Lichenicola cladoniae: one gene and its partner. The protein of the gene in region 1 interacts with the protein of each later gene in a pairwise test. Links are inferred from orthologs where the notes say so. Each region holds a gene or a part of one and is shown on either strand. Other genes may lie near its edges. The genes, in order: HN018_RS16930 and lepA.

What was found.
Region 2: the proteins of HN018_RS16930 (region 1) and lepA interact in binary tests that used the Escherichia coli proteins (3 or more experiments, as listed by UniProt). The link is inferred for Lichenicola cladoniae from one-to-one orthologs.

What each region holds. Positions count from the first base shown.
Region 1 is NZ_CP053708.1:3,733,547-3,741,081, forward strand. Bases 1,852-4,768 are described here. They hold HN018_RS16930 (CorA family divalent cation transporter), read left to right. Parts: upstream 1,852-2,758; coding sequence 2,759-3,778; downstream 3,779-4,768. Other genes in these bases: HN018_RS16920 (Orn/Lys/Arg family decarboxylase), read left to right, coding at 1,852-2,059; speD (adenosylmethionine decarboxylase), read right to left, coding at 2,111-2,575; fumC (class II fumarate hydratase), read right to left, coding at 4,199-4,768. Outside these bases: more of HN018_RS16920, read left to right, coding at 1-1,851; more of fumC, read right to left, coding at 4,769-5,641; HN018_RS16940 (hypothetical protein), read right to left, coding at 5,659-6,777; amaB (L-piperidine-6-carboxylate dehydrogenase), read right to left, coding at 6,902-7,535. UniProt on the Escherichia coli protein: Zinc transporter. Acts as a Zn(2+):proton symporter, which likely mediates zinc ion uptake. Purified ZntB reconstituted in liposomes also binds and transports Cd(2+), Ni(2+) and Co(2+).
Region 2 is NZ_CP053708.1:3,403,552-3,411,084, reverse strand. Bases 2,465-5,379 are described here. They hold lepA (translation elongation factor 4), read left to right. Parts: upstream 2,465-2,976; coding sequence 2,977-4,782; downstream 4,783-5,379. Other genes in these bases: HN018_RS15490 (DUF2075 domain-containing protein), read left to right, coding at 2,465-2,931. Also shown: HN018_RS15495 (restriction endonuclease), read left to right, coding at 1-834; more of HN018_RS15490, read left to right, coding at 898-2,464; HN018_RS15475 (hypothetical protein), read left to right, coding at 5,406-5,930; HN018_RS15470 (SRPBCC family protein), read right to left, coding at 6,140-6,580; HN018_RS15465 (phosphoenolpyruvate hydrolase family protein), read right to left, coding at 6,595-7,467; HN018_RS15460 (Tm-1-like ATP-binding domain-containing protein), read right to left, coding at 7,478-7,533. UniProt on the Escherichia coli protein: Required for accurate and efficient protein synthesis under certain stress conditions. May act as a fidelity factor of the translation reaction, by catalyzing a one-codon backward translocation of tRNAs on improperly translocated ribosomes.

The DNA of each region.
Region 1 (7,535 bases):
CGAGGACATCTCGGTGGACGTTCTAGACCATGTCGACGGCTTCATCTTTCTTGCCGAGGAAACCCCCGACTTCATCGCCAAGAACCTCGTCGCCCGGCTGCGGCAATATGCCGATACCCTCAAGACGCCGTTTTTCGGCGCGCTGGTGGATTATGCCGAGCAGGGCAACATGCTTTGGACGTGTCCTGGGCACAATGGCGGTGCCTTCTACCGTCGGTCCCCGATCGGCCGTATCTTCGTGGAGCATCTCGGCGAAGCGGTGTTTCGCGACGACCTCGACAATTCGGTGCTGCAGCTCGGCGACCTGCTGACGCACGAAGGCCCGGCCCTGCGCGCCCAGCAGGAAGCTGCCGTCATCTTCGGCGCCGAACGCACCTACTTCGTGCTCAACGGGACATCGACCTCCAACAAGATCGCCTTGAGCGCGCTGCTCGCCGAGGGCGACGTGGTCCTGTTCGACCGCAACAACCACAAGGCCGCCCATCATGGCGCGCTTTTGCTCAGCGGTGCCACGCCGATCTTCATCGAGACCCTGCGCAATCCCCACGGTCTGATCGGCCCGATGCGCCTGGAGGCGCTGGAGGAAGCAGCCCTGCGCGAGGCGGTGCGCGTTCATCCCCTCGTCAAGGACAAGGAGGCCTGGCGCCAGAAGCGGCCGTTCCGTGCCGCGGTGATCGAGCAATGCACCTACGACGGAACCATCTGCTCCGCCGAGGAGGTCCTGGCCCGGATCGGGCATCTCTGCGACTACATCCTGTTCGACGAAGCCTGGGCGGGCTTCATGAAGTTCCATCCGCTGTTTCGCGGCCGGTTCGGCATGGGCCTGCGCGACCTGGGGCCCGACGATCCGGGCATCATCGTGACCCAGAGCACGCACAAGCAGCTCGCGAGCTTCTCACAGGCCTCCCAGATCCACATCAAGGATAGTCATCTCGCCGGCCAGGATCGCCAGGTCGGGCACCGGCGCTTCAACGAGACGTTCCTGCTGCATGCCTCGACCAGCCCGTTCTACCCGCTGTTCGCCTCGCTCGACGTCGGTGCGCAGATGATGAAGGGGCGCTCGGGCGAAGTGTTGTGGGACGACACGGTGCGGCTGGGCATCGAGCTCAGGAAGAAGATCCGGCTCAGCAGCCGTGAGTACCAAGAGAGCCAGCAGGATCCTGCCCGGCGCTGGTTCTTCGAACCGTTCGTTCCCAAGACCGTCCAGGCATCGGCGCGATCGGGCTCCTACGAAGGCATGCCGTGGGAGGACGCCCCGACCGACCTGCTGGCAAGCGATCCCGCCCAGTGGGAACTCCGCCCGGATGCAGCCTGGCATGGCTTCCCCGGCGTCCATCCGGGGTGGGCCATGACCGATCCCAACAAGCTCACCCTGCTGACGCCCGGCTTCGACGCCGATAGCCCGGACGGCTACGCCGAGCACGGGATACCGGCCCCGGTAGTGTCGGAATATCTGCGCCAGAACCGGATCGTCGCGGAAAAGAACGACCTCAACTCGCTGCTGTTCCTGCTGACGCCGGGCGTCGAAAGCAGCAAGGCGGGAACGCTTCTGTCGCATCTGGTAACGTTCAAGAAGCTGCATGACGAGAATGCGCTGCTCGACTTCGTCATGCCGGACTTCGTCGCCCGCCGCCCGCAGCGCTACAAGGGCGTCAGGCTTCGCGACCTGTGCAGGGAGATGCACCGGTTCTACCGGGGTGCACGGCTCAGCGAACTACAGGCGGCGCAATTCCAGGCGCGGCATCTGCCCGAGCTTGCCATGCTTCCGCACGAGGCAGCGCGCGAACTGGTGCGCAACCGGGTTGATTACGTGCCCCTTGACGAAACGTCCGGCCGGATTGCCGCTACCCTGTGGCTGGTCTATCCGCCGGGGATCGCCACCATCGTCCCGGGCGAGCGACTGGACGACCGGGCGCAGCCGATGATCTCGTATCTCCAGGCGTTCGAACGCGCGTCGAACCTCTTTCCCGGCTTCGATACGGAAGTTCAGGGACTGTTTCGAGAGGTTAAGGATGGGATCATGCGGTTCTACACGTACGTCGTACGGGAAACCCGCTAAGCCGACTGGTGGTGCCGGAGGGATCCGAAGATCCGCTCCGGCACCGGCTGGTCAGCCGATGCGACCGCGACGCTGCTCGTCCAGGTCGACGCGAAGCGCCTGGAACGTGCGCTGCATGACCGGGATCGCCAGGTGCGGATCGCAGGCGCCGCACATGAAGATGTCGACCGCAGCGAAGTCGCGCTCGGGCCATGTGTGGATCGAGATGTGGCTCTCCGCGAGCACGACCACACCGGACACGCCACCATTCGGCGTGAAATGATGGAAGTGGCTGTGCAGGATGGTTGCGCCGGCTGCCAGGGCCGCCTCGCGCAACGTGCGATCGATCAGATCCGGATCGGCAAGGTTGGTCGCGTCCCATAGATCGACCAGAAGATGCACACCTGCAAACTTCATTCCGTCTTTCTCGACGAAGTAATCCTTAGCTTCGTCCATCGCGGCGATGGCGGAAACGGGTGACATCTGGATATTGCTCGGAAGATCCGAGACCATCCCCAGTTGAGCTAGTGCGTTCATCACGTACCCTCGAACCAGTAGACAGCCTGTTGGGCGGGTTCGCCCCCTTCGGCCAGGGGAGCGGATCTAGAAGTTTGCTATGGTATACGCAAGAAAATTGAGCGCTTGGCTGACCTGCAACCATGCGGTCGAACCGAAAGCGAGCTGGCAAACGGGTAGTGCCCGTGAACGGAAGTGAAGGCGATGTCACTGGACGTTAATGAAATCGACCGGATCGGACCCGATGGGATGGTCTGGAGCCTCTACTTCCAGCCGGGTGAGCAACCGGTCGGCGCGAGCCAGGCTGTCGTCTCGCAGCGTCTTGCCGGAAGGGCTTTACCCGACAAATCCTGGCTATGGCTGCATTTCGATGCGGTCCCGGCATTGGCGACGCAGCGTCTCGGCCGGCTCGGCTGGCTGCCCGAGATCGCTCGCGATGCCCTGATCGGCGCGGATGGCGGCCTGCGGCTGGAAGCCGAGGACGGTGCGGTGTTCGGTGCCCTTCCGGCCTTCGACGACACCCTGACCGATTTCGACAAGGAGCTCTGCGCGTTCCGGTTCGCCCTGCTGCCGGACCTGCTCATCACCACGCGTCGCCGCCGTGTGCCGGCGCTCTATCGCATCTACCGCTCGCTGGTGGCAGGAACCGAAGTCGCCTCGGCGGCCGCGTTGATCGACCTTGCGCTGCTCGAATTCGGCGGTGGCCTCCGGCACAATATCGGCGAGCTGGACGATTATCTCGACCAGGCCGAGGACGTGCTGCTGTCCGACGACCGGGACAGCAATCTGCATCATGTCGGTGGCATCGTCGGCAAGACCCGCCGGCGCTCGACCATGCTCAGGCGGGTGATCGCGCCGATGGACCGGATCATGCGGAGCGAGGACCTGGCACTGCCCGAATGGGCGGAGGAAGATCTGCTCGACCGGTCGCGCAGGCAGCTTCATGCGGCGCTCGACGACCTGCTGGCGCTGCAGGATCGGGCACGTTCGCTGCAGGACGAGCTTGCCGCCCGCCAGGCGGAAGAGACCAACCGTCGCCTCTACGTCGTCTCCGTCATGACGACCCTCATGCTGCCGGCGACATTCGTGACCGGATTTTTCGGAATGAACACCGGTGGCATGTTTCTCTCGGGAAGCCACGCCGGTACCATCGAAGCCGGCTTCGTCTGCTTCCTGTTCATGGCCTTCACCTGGCTGCTGATGAAGCGGGCGCGAATTTTGTAGGGGATCGCCGCGTGTGGGTCATGGAACAGTCACACCATAACGATCTGCATTTGATCTAAGACACGCCCGGCGCTTGCGAACAGCGCCGATCCCAGGGTAACCCGAGGCCTCCCACCGTGTTGAAGTCAACGATCGTCGTCGTCGAGAACATATTCGTCGGCGTGGCTGTCTCGCAGCGTCGTTCCGACTGGCTGTCGTTCTATGCGGTTCACCCGTCTGTGCAGACCATGCATAACGCGGTCCGGTCCGACCTGAACTCGATCCAGGCCGAAGCTCGCTCGGTCTTTCGGCAATCCCGATACAGATCACAACCGGCTACCGGAGAAACCGTGGCGCCTCGATAATCGAGTCACGCAGCGCGAACCCGCTTCTGCCCCCCACGTCCATCCGCCTATCGAAACCAAAAGCACCGGCCGGATATCAGGCTCCGGCGAGGCCGCTACCGACCATCTTCGCCGGATCGACGGCATCGTCGAATGCCTGCTCGGAGATGGTGCCGGATGCGAGTGCCGCCTCGCGCAGCGTCAAATCGTGCTCGGTCGCATGATGTGCGATTTTCGATGCCGCATCGTAGCCGATCACCGGCGACAGCGCCGTCACCAGCATCACCGAGTTCGCGACATGCTGGGCGATCCGCTTGGTGTTGAGCGTCGTGCCCTCGACCGAGAACCTGCGGAAATTGCAGGCACCGTCTGTCAGGTTGCGGATGCTGCGCAGCACGTTGTTGATGATGATCGGCCGCATCGCGTTGAGCTCGAAATTGCCCTGGCTGCCGGCGAACGCCACCGCGGTATCGTCGCCGATCACCTGGATGCCGATCATCACCACCGCCTCGCATTGGGTCGGATTGACCTTGCCGGGCATGATCGAAGAACCCGGCTCGTTCTCCGGGAGGAACAGTTCGCCCAGGCCGCAGCGCGGGCCGGAGCCGAGCCAGCGCATGTCGTTGGCAATCTTGATGAGCGCCACCGCAACCCCGCGCAGTGCGCCCGAGGTACGCACCATCGCATCGAGCGAGGCCTGGGCTGCAAACTTGTTGGGCGCGGTGATGAATTTCCGTCCGGTCAGCTCGGCGATGCGGGCGGCGATATTGACACCGAAGCCGGCCGGTGCGGTCAGGCCGGTTCCCACCGCGGTACCGCCGGCGGCCAGTTCCAGCAGGCCTGGCCTGGTGGCGCTCAAGGCCGCCATCGCGTCGCGGAGCTGATAGGCATAGCCCGACCATTCCTGGCCGACGGTAAGCGGCACCGCATCCTCGAGATGGGTCCGGCCGATCTTGACCACGTCGTGCCATTCCGCCGCCTTGGCTTCGAGACACGCCGCCAGCGCGTCGAGCTCGGGCAGCAGCCGGTCGTCCAGCGCTTCCAGCGTCGCCACGTGCATGGCGGTCGGGAAGGTGTCGTTGCTCGACTGGCCCATGTTCACGTCGTCGTTCGGATGCACCGGGCTCTTCGAGCCGGGCTCGCCGCCGAGCAGCTGGATCGCGCGGTTCGAGATCACCTCGTTGACGTTCATGTTCGACTGGGTGCCGGACCCGGTCTGGTAGACGAACAGCGGGAAGTGCGCATCGAGGGCACCGGAGATCACCTCGTCCGCCGCCCGGATCATCGCATCCGCCTTCCATTGCGGAAGCCTGCCTTCGGCCGCGTTGACCAGCGCCGCAGCCTTCTTGACGAGGCCGTAGGCACGCGACACCGCGACCGGCATGCGCTCCTCCCCGATCGAGAAATGTTTGAGCGATCGCTGCGCCTGCGCACCCCAGTAGCGATCTGCCTGAACCTCGATCTCGCCCATCGAGTCTGTCTCGACACGCACCCCCGTGGCGTCGAGACCGATCGGGATATCCTGGAGAATGGGGTGCATGTTCGACCTCGCGCCAGCTAGATCAGCATAAGCTTGTCGCCAAGCGCCATCCAGCCGGCAGGTTCCCTGACCAGGGCGGCGACGTCGTAGGCGCCGAACACCCGCGTCGCACCACGCTTGGTGAAAATCTCCCAGACGATCGCCGAGGCTGGTCCGGCCTCACGGCCGATTTTCTTCGGCTGCAGTTTCGGAGTGAGAGGAGCGGCCCGCTGCAGGGCCGGTGGCGGCGATGACGGGCGGCTGGACGATGTCGTCTGGTGCGTTGCCGCCGAGTAGAAGGCCGTCGCGCCGGAACGCGTCGAGGCGCCGGATGATGATCCGCTGGTCGAAGCGGGTTGCGCGCCCATCGGCAGCATCTCGATCGAATTGGCGGCAATCTGTTCGTTATAGGCGATCCAGTGCAGTTGCGCCGCCGCAGCGAAACAGGCGCCGGTGGTGGTCAGCTTCACGCCGGTCTTGATGACGGCCGCGGCGATCGCGGTCGGCATCGACGCGAGCGGCACGACGGAACCCACCAGCTGGCTGCCGCGGACACCGAGCTTGATCGCCTTCATCGCCTCGACGAGCTTGCACCAGTCCTGGACCTGCTGCGCCTTGCTGTAGGTGTTGGCGATGTAGCCGATCCGCGCCATGTGCATCGCGGTCAGGCCGGTCGCCTGGCCGTGATAGATCGTCCCGGCAATGTTCACGCCCGCGGTGGGCGGCGCCAGGCTCAGCAGGTTGCCCAGCGTCTGGAAGGCACTGCCACCGAGCTTCTTCCAGCGACGGCTGGTCAGGTAGTTCTGGGTGACCGGGCTTTGTCCACCGGTCTCGATCGCGTATTCGTCGAAGAGCGGGTTGCGCTTGCCGGACAGCTTCTTCAGCGCCTCCTCGCCCTTGCCTTCCAGAAGCTTCGCGCCGTCGACGCCGGCCTGTGCCCCATAGGAGGTGGTCTTGATCGGGTGGTCGTAATAGGCGCCCTCGATCGTCGAGTTCAGCAGGGTGGCGGCCTGGATGACGATGTCATAGGTATCGGCCTTGGTCTGGCCGGACGCCTTGAGGGCCTGCTCCTGTGCCTGCTTGTCCGGAACCCAGGCAGCACCGGTGAAGTGGGCCTTGTTCGCCATCTGCGGCAAGGCAGGCAGGATCTTGACCATCTGGCAGGGTTTCTTTCGGCGGATCGTCGCAGGACACTCCTGCGACGGGCCGCCAGCATTGCCCATGCAACCGCCGAGCGTAACCTTGCCGGGCGGTCGTCATCAATTGATCACAAACACCCGATCACACGTCGAACACCACGCCTTGCGCCAGTGGCAGGGTCTTGCCGTAGTTGATGGTGTTGGTCGCCCTTCGCATGTACGCGCGCCAGCTGTCCGAACCGGACTCGCGGCCACCGCCGGTATCCTTCTCGCCGCCGAAAGCGCCGCCGATCTCCGCACCGGACGGGCCGATATTGACGTTTGCGATGCCGCAGTCGGAGCCCTCGACCGACACGAACCGCTCGGCCTCGTGCAGGTCGCGGGTAAAGATCGACGAGGACAGTCCGGCCGCGACATCGTTCTGCAGGGCGATCGCCTGCTCGAGGCTGCGGTAGCGCATGACATACAGGATCGGCGCGAAGGTCTCCCGCTGCATGATCGCCGGCTGACCACCCGCACCCGGCGGGAATTCGACCAGCGCCGGGCGCATATAGAACGCGTCCTCGCCCGCGACATCGACACGGTCGCCGCCATGGATCGTGCCGCCGGCCTGCTTCGCCTCGGCCAGGGCCGCAACCATGCCGTCATGGGCGGCATGGTCGATCAGCGGGCCGACCAGCACGCCGGGCACGCGGGGATCGCCCACGCGCACCGAGCCGTAGGCGGATTTCAGCCGGTCGACGAACACATCGTACACTTCCTCCTGCACGAACAAC
Region 2 (7,533 bases), 330 kb from region 1 along the record:
GGCGTGCCGCCATTGTTCGTGCTTGCGCGTGACATAAGGCCGGCGAGGCCGCTGGATCCGGCGGTCGTCGGGCAACCGGTGTTTACATCCTCGATCGCGCCACCCAAGGCGCAGGCGGCTCCGGTGTTCACATCCAGCATCGGGCAGATCCGGCAGCATGCCGGTGCACCTGCTTCATCGGCCAGCCCGGCGCCTGCCTCGTCGGACCTGGTGCCGCTCCCATCTCCGATCCCCACTTCGGCGCCCGCCAGCGCGGTCCCCGTTGTCCCACCGGTCGCTGCCCCGGCATGGCCGCCGCAGACGGCGACGGGGGCGACCTCGCACCAGGGCCACGCATTGTTGACGAGTATCCTGGTGACGCTGCTGCTGCTGGTTTTCGTAGGCGGCGCGCTGCTCGTCGCCCGGCGGCGACGGCATTTCGCGCATGTCGAGGATGCAGGCTGGCCGCCGCACGAGGACGGGACCCCGACCGAACCGGTGGTGATCGCGCCGAAGCCCGGCGCGATGCCGACGCCGCAGGATTTCCGCAAGCTCTGCGCGACCGAACTCGAGGCCGCAGGGTGGACGACGCAACTGGGCTTCAACGACGGCGGCGCCGGTCCGGACATTATCGGCCGGCGTCCCGATGCCGTCCTCGTGGTGCGCTGCCGTGTATCGCCGACGGCGATTACCGGCGAGATGGTGGACGAGGCCGCAATCATGGGCTCGCGCCAGGAGGCCGCCATCACCGCGCTCGCCTCGAACGCGCCGTTCTCGCAGCGCGCCCGCGACGAGGCGATCCGTCTTGGCGTGCATCTGCTGCGCGACACCGAGCTGGCGGCTTTCGTCGGCTGAACACCTGGTCCGTCATCCCGACGCATGCCATTCTAGGACCGTAATGATCTAGGTTCCGTGTGCATGACAGCCTGGTGGTCCGGCGACGCCCGGTCATTTCTCGAACTGGCCGACCATCAGCTTGTGGCAATCCTATCGGAACGGGCGATCCGGCAGTTCCGTGTCAACGAGGTGCAGCAGCTTCGGGCATGGGACGCACAGGCGGCAATTCTGCGTGACGCGCTATGCCGACTTTCCGATATCGGCCAGTGGCGCGTGTTGCTGGAGTTCGAGATCCCGCGGCTTGGCGGCCGGATCGACGTGGTCCTGCTGTCACCCAAGGCGATCCATGTCCTCGAGTTCAAGGTCGGTGCCGAGCGGTTCGACGCGGCCGCGCACGATCAGCTCGAGGGTTACGCGCTCGACCTGCAGGACTTCCATGCCGGCTCCCGTCGCCATCCGATTCTGCCGATCCTGGTGGCGACCGACGCACCGGCCCCGTTCCCGATGCTGCCGTTCATGTATCCCGGGCGGGCGCCGGTGCTGAACGCCAGCGCATCCAGTCTCGGTGACCTGTTGCAGGCGCTCGACGCCCAGATGACCACGGTGGGACAGGCGCTGGATTGCGCGGCCTGGGAACGATCAGCTTATCAGGCGGTGCCGAACGTGATCGAGGCAGCCTGCAAACTCTATGACCGTAACGATGTGGCGGAAATCGCCAGCGCCCGTGCCGATGCCGTCAACCTGACCCTGACCGCCAGCCGGATCGCGTCGATCCTGGGCGACAGCCGTGCCGCCGAAGCCAAGGCTATCCTGTTCGTCACCGGCATCCCGGGCGCCGGCAAGACCCTGTGCGGGCTGAACGCCGCGTTCGCCAGGACGTCCGAGGAACCGGAGGCGGTTTTCCTGACCGGCAATCCGACGCTGGTTCATGTGCTGCGCGAAGCGCTGGTGCGCAACATCGTCGCCAACTCGGACACCAGGCGGGATGTCGCGGCGCACCGCATGAAGGGCGTGATCCAGGCGCTGCCGCGGTTTCGCGACGACGGCGTGCGCCTGGGCAAGGCCCCGCCCGAGCGGGTGGTGGTGATCGACGAGGCGCAACGGAGCTGGACCGAGGCGCACGCCGTCGCCCGGACGCGCGACCGGCCCGTGCAGCTCGACCGGTCGGAGCCGGCGCATGTGCTGGACATCATGGCGCGGCACGAGGGTTTCGCCGGCATCGTCTGCCTGATCGGCAACGGGCAGGAGATCCATGACGGGGAGGGCGGTCTTGCCGCCTGGGGACTGGCGCTGGAGCAGCGGCCGGAGTGGCGGGTGTTCGTGTCGAGCGCCTCGCTGGAGCATCCCGAACCACGGAACCGGCTGCCGCCCCTGCCGGGTCTGACGATCGAACCCGCCTTGCACCTGACGGTACCGGTCCGCTCGCTGCGGCACGATGCGACGCCGCTCTGGGTCGATGCGGTACTGCGTGGCGACGCGGCATCCGCCCGCTCGATCATCGCCGCGGAGGGCGAAGTGCCGTTCCGCCTGACCCGGGATCTCGTATCGTTGCGGGCCGGGTTGCGGGCCGCTGCACGGGACGTCCATCGCGCCGGCCTGGTGGCGAGTGCCGGTGCCCGTCGGCTGCGTGCGGAGGGACTCGGATGCGAGCTCGAGCATATGGACCCCGGCGCGGTGGCGCGCTGGTTTCTCGATAGCTGGCTGCGTGACCGGGACGTTCGCGCGTCCGACGCGCTCGAGCTGGTGGCCACCCAATTCTCGATCCAGGGGCTTGAGCTCGACCAGGTCGGGCTGTGCTGGGACGGCGACCTGGTGCGGGCCGGTGACGGCACGAACGCGTGGCAGGCGCGCTCGTTCCGGGGCACGCGGTGGCAGCAGTCGCGCGATGCCGACAAGATCGCCTGGCGGCTCAACACCTACCGGGTGCTGCTGACCCGGGCCCGCTTCGACACCATCATCTGGGTGCCGCGCGGCGATGCGGACGATCCCAGCCGGGACCCCGCGGTGTTCGACCAAATCGCCGGCTTCCTCGCCGCGTGCGGCATCAGGCCCCTGGCCGGGGCGCCCGCCCGCCCGGTCGCCGTCACGGCCGACACGGAACGCCTGTTCGCCTGAGCCCGCTTACTGACTTTCCCCGCGGTTTCGCTTATCTGTGCGCGCATGACCGACACGCCGCTCTCGCTGATCCGCAATTTCTCGATCATCGCCCATATCGACCATGGCAAGTCCACCCTCGCCGACCGGCTGATCCAGGTCTGCGGCGGGCTGACCGAACGCGAGATGACCAACCAGGTCCTCGACAACATGGACATCGAGCGCGAGCGGGGCATCACCATCAAGGCCCAGACCGTCCGCCTCGACTACAAGGCGCAGGACGGCAAGACCTACGTGCTCAACCTGATGGACACGCCCGGGCACGTCGACTTCGCCTATGAGGTCAGCCGCTCGCTGGCAGCCTGCGAGGGCTCGCTGCTGGTGGTCGATGCCTCCCAGGGGGTCGAGGCGCAGACGCTGGCCAACGTGTACCAGGCGCTGGACGCCAACCACGAGATCGTGCCGATCCTGAACAAGATCGACCTGCCGGCCGCGGAGCCCGAGCGGGTGCGCCAGCAGATCGAGGACGTGGTCGGCATCCCCGCCGATCATGCGGTCGAGATCTCGGCGAAAACCGGCATCAACATCGGCGGCGTGCTCGAGGCACTGGTCACCAGGCTGCCGGCCCCGACCGGCGATCCCGACGCCCCCCTGAAGGCGCTGCTGGTCGATAGCTGGTACGACGCCTATCTCGGCGTGGTCATCCTGGTGCGGATCAAGGACGGAAGGCTAAAGCGGCACGCCAAGATCCGCATGATGGCCAAGGGCTCGGTGCACAGCGTCGAGCAGGTGGGCGTGTTCACCCCCACGATGAAGCCGGTCGACGATCTCGGGCCAGGCGAGATGGGTTACATCACCGCCGCCATCAAGACGGTGGCCGACTGCAACGTCGGCGACACCATCACCGAGGATCGCCGTCCCGCCACCGAGGCACTACCGGGCTTCAAGCCGTCCGTGCCGGTGGTCTGGTGCGGCCTGTATCCGATCGACGCCGACGATTTCGAGAAGCTGCGCGAGAGCCTGTCCCGCCTGCGCCTGAACGATGCGAGCTTCCATTACGAGGCGGAGACGTCGGCGGCACTCGGGTTCGGCTTCCGCTGCGGCTTCCTGGGCCTGCTGCACCTGGAGATCATCCAGGAGCGGCTGTCCCGCGAGTTCGACCTGGACCTGATCGCCACCGCGCCGTCGGTGGTCTACCGGCTCTACAGGACCAACGGCGAGATGGAAGAGCTGCACAACCCCTCCGACATGCCGGACGGGTCGGTCATCGCCAAGATGGAGGAGCCCTGGATCAAGGCGACCATCCTGGTGCCGGACGAGTATCTCGGCGCCGTGCTGACCCTGTGCAACGACCGGCGCGGCCGCCAGGAGGACCTCACCTATGTCGGCAACCGGGCGATGGCGGTGTATCGCCTGCCGCTCAACGAGGTGGTGTTCGACTTCTACGACCGGCTGAAGTCGGTCAGCCGCGGCTATGCCAGCTTCGACTACTCGATCGACGGCTACGAGGAGAGCGACCTCGTGCGCATCTCCATCCTGGTCAATCTGGAGCCGGTGGATGCGCTGTCGTTCATCGCCCACAAGGGTGCGGCCGAACTGCGGGGCCGTTCGATCTGCGCCAAGCTCAAGGAGCTGATCCCGCGCCAGCTGTTCAAGATCGCCATCCAGGCGGCGATCGGCAGCCGGGTAATCGCCCGCGAGACCATCGGCGCCCTGTCCAAGGACGTGACGGCGAAGTGCTACGGCGGCGACATCAGCCGCAAGCGCAAGCTGCTGGACAAGCAGAAAGAGGGCAAGAAGCGCATGCGGCAGTTCGGCAAGGTCGAAATCCCGCAGAGCGCCTTCCTGGCTGCCCTCAAGATGGAGAGCTGAGGCCGGATCGCCTCTTCCGGCTCTTGATTCGGAACGGAAAATTGGTATGTTCCGCCGCCCTGGGTAGGTAGGCTTGCCCAGGCTGCAGGATCGGTGGCCGAGTGGTTTAAGGCGCACGCTTGGAAAGCGTGTGTGCGTGAAAGCGTACCGTGGGTTCGAATCCCACCCAATCCGCCAGCAACAATGATGCAAATCAATGGGCTGGGGAGATGCGGCGGCTTTTACGGCTGCCTCCAACATAGTGCGATGAGCCGACGATGCTTAGCGCCTCCTATATAGCACTCGTTGATATTTTGACTGTGCACGAACGTAATCTCCATTACTTCCGATTACCTCGTAAAGAAACGACTAGCTTTGCTGGCCTAGGCCAGTCCTGATTACTGTAGGCGTCCGGCCTAGCACGCCTGCTCGACCTCGTGCCGTGGCTGCCACCTGTTGCGATAATCTGGGTTGGATCGTCGATAGCAGCGTTCGCGTTCGTAGAGGATCACCATGGAAAGGCATATCGTTCGACTGGGGAAACTTGTTCAAGATCGCACACAGCCATGCAGCCACATTGCAGGCAATCGCCGGTTGTCCGCGCTGATGCACCTTGATGCCGGGCCGAATGGGAGCAACGAGCGATGGGCGGCATACGGACGGGCAATCAACGTGCTTCTGCAGTCGAGGTTAGGACGCTGATCCCGATCATGGTGGCTGTCCTGCTCGGTGTGATGACGATGTCGGATGCAACCGCCGCCACCTCCGATCCGTCCTTATGTAAATCCGGCGAGACATCTCTCTTTACTTGCCCCATTGGTCACAAGCTCGTCTCTGTCTGTTCTGACGGCACGAAGGCGACCTATTATTTCGGTACGTCCAACCGGATAGAGCTGTCGTCACAAGCTTTGTCGATTGCCGATCACATGTTCTCTGGAGGAGGCGAAACACAGATCTCCGTCAGCCATGGGGCATACAGCTACATTGTCTATGACAAGATCACCCGCACGTCCTTCGCTGCAGATGGCCGCAATGATCCGGGTTTCACCAGTGGCTTGGTCGTGCAGAAAAACGGAAAGACCGTCTCCAGCAAGCAGTGTGGTCTGGATGCTACAATCTCTTCTGACGCTCACCATGTTATCCAGCCGGGACCGTTCATCGAGCACTGAGCGGCGCCGGGCGTTTTGGCGGCCTCGCACCCCGCACCGTATCGAGGGTGGTCGCCAAGCCCGAAGTCATCGCGCAGCCAGAACGGGATGTGCGCTTCGATCATCGTGGATTGCTACGCGGCGCCAGTGCTTCAACCGGCCGAAGCGTTAATGCGTCGGCCGGTTCAGCTGCAGAAGTCTCCAATAAAGCAATACCCGGCGCAGGACGCCTATGTAGTCGCGACGTATGCCTCGAGTGCGACGATCCCTTCAGCAAACGTTGCGCGGCCGACCTGCTCCTTGATACGGGCCTCGTCCTCGGGGGCAACGTCGAAGCGGGCCTGCCATTCGACGAAGGTGCCGCCGCCTTCGGTGATCGAGGTCAGCCGGAACGTCGCGTTATAGTCGCTGATCGGCATCGGTGATTCGAGGATGCAATAGGTGAAGCTGTGGTCGACGTCGCTCAGCGCCAGCAAGCGCTCGCGCAGGTGTCCGCCGTTGCCGAGCACGAAGTTACGCACGCAGCCGACGGTGTCCGGGGCGAAACCGTCCTCGACATGGCTTTCCGCAATGAACGGATGCCACGCGGCGTGGCCGTTGAAGTCCCGGGCGATCGCCCAGACGCGCTCGATCGGGGCGTCGATGACAGCACTGACATACACGTGGGCCATGGTCGTTCTCCGGCTTACGACGAAGGTGCGTTCTGCGTGACGCCGATGGAACTGCCGCCTCGCGCGATGCTCTTGAAGGCACGGGTCTGCGCGACGAGCGCCTGCTCGGCCGGCAGCCGTTCCATGCTGCTCGCTCCGTAGAACCCATGACAGTCGGGGCAACGGGCGAGGACGTACTCGGCGTCGTCGGGCATTGCGATGGGACCGCCATGGCACAGCAGGATCACGTCCGATTGCACGGTCCGCGCGGCCTCGGAGATCGCGTTGATCCGTGCCACGCAGTCATCGAGGGTCAGTGCGGTCGCGGCACCGATATTGCCTCCCGTGGTGAGGCCCATATGCGCCACGACGATGTCGGCACCGGCCTCGGTCATGGCGATGGCCTCGCCCGGATCGAACACGTAGGGCGTGGTCAGCAGGTCCTTGGCACGGGCGAGGCGGATGAGGTCCACCTCCTGCCCATAGCTCATGCCGGTCTCCTCGAGATTAGCCCGGAACTTACCGTCGATCAGCCCGACCGTGGGGAAGTTCTGGATGCCGGAGAAGCCGACGGCCTTCACCTCGTCGAGGAACCGGTCGAAATGGCAGAACGGGTCGGTCCCGTTGATACCCGCGAGCACCGGCGTGTGGCGCACGACCGGCAGGACCTCCCGCGCCATCTCCATCACCACGTCGTTGGCATTGCCGTAGGCAAGGAGGCCGGCCAGCGAGCCACGCCCGGCCATCCGGTAGCGGCCGGAATTGTAGATGACGATCAGGTCGATCCCGCCTTCCTCCTCGCACCTGGCCGAGAGGCCGGTTCCGGCGCCGCCGCCCACGATCGGGCGACCGTCGCGGACCATGGCGTGGAAGCGCTCGAGGAGATGTTGGCGGGGGATCGCGGGCATGCTGCTGCTTTCAGATGATGGCACGGAAGTGGGACGCAGCCGCGGTCGCGAACGCTGCGTCGTTGA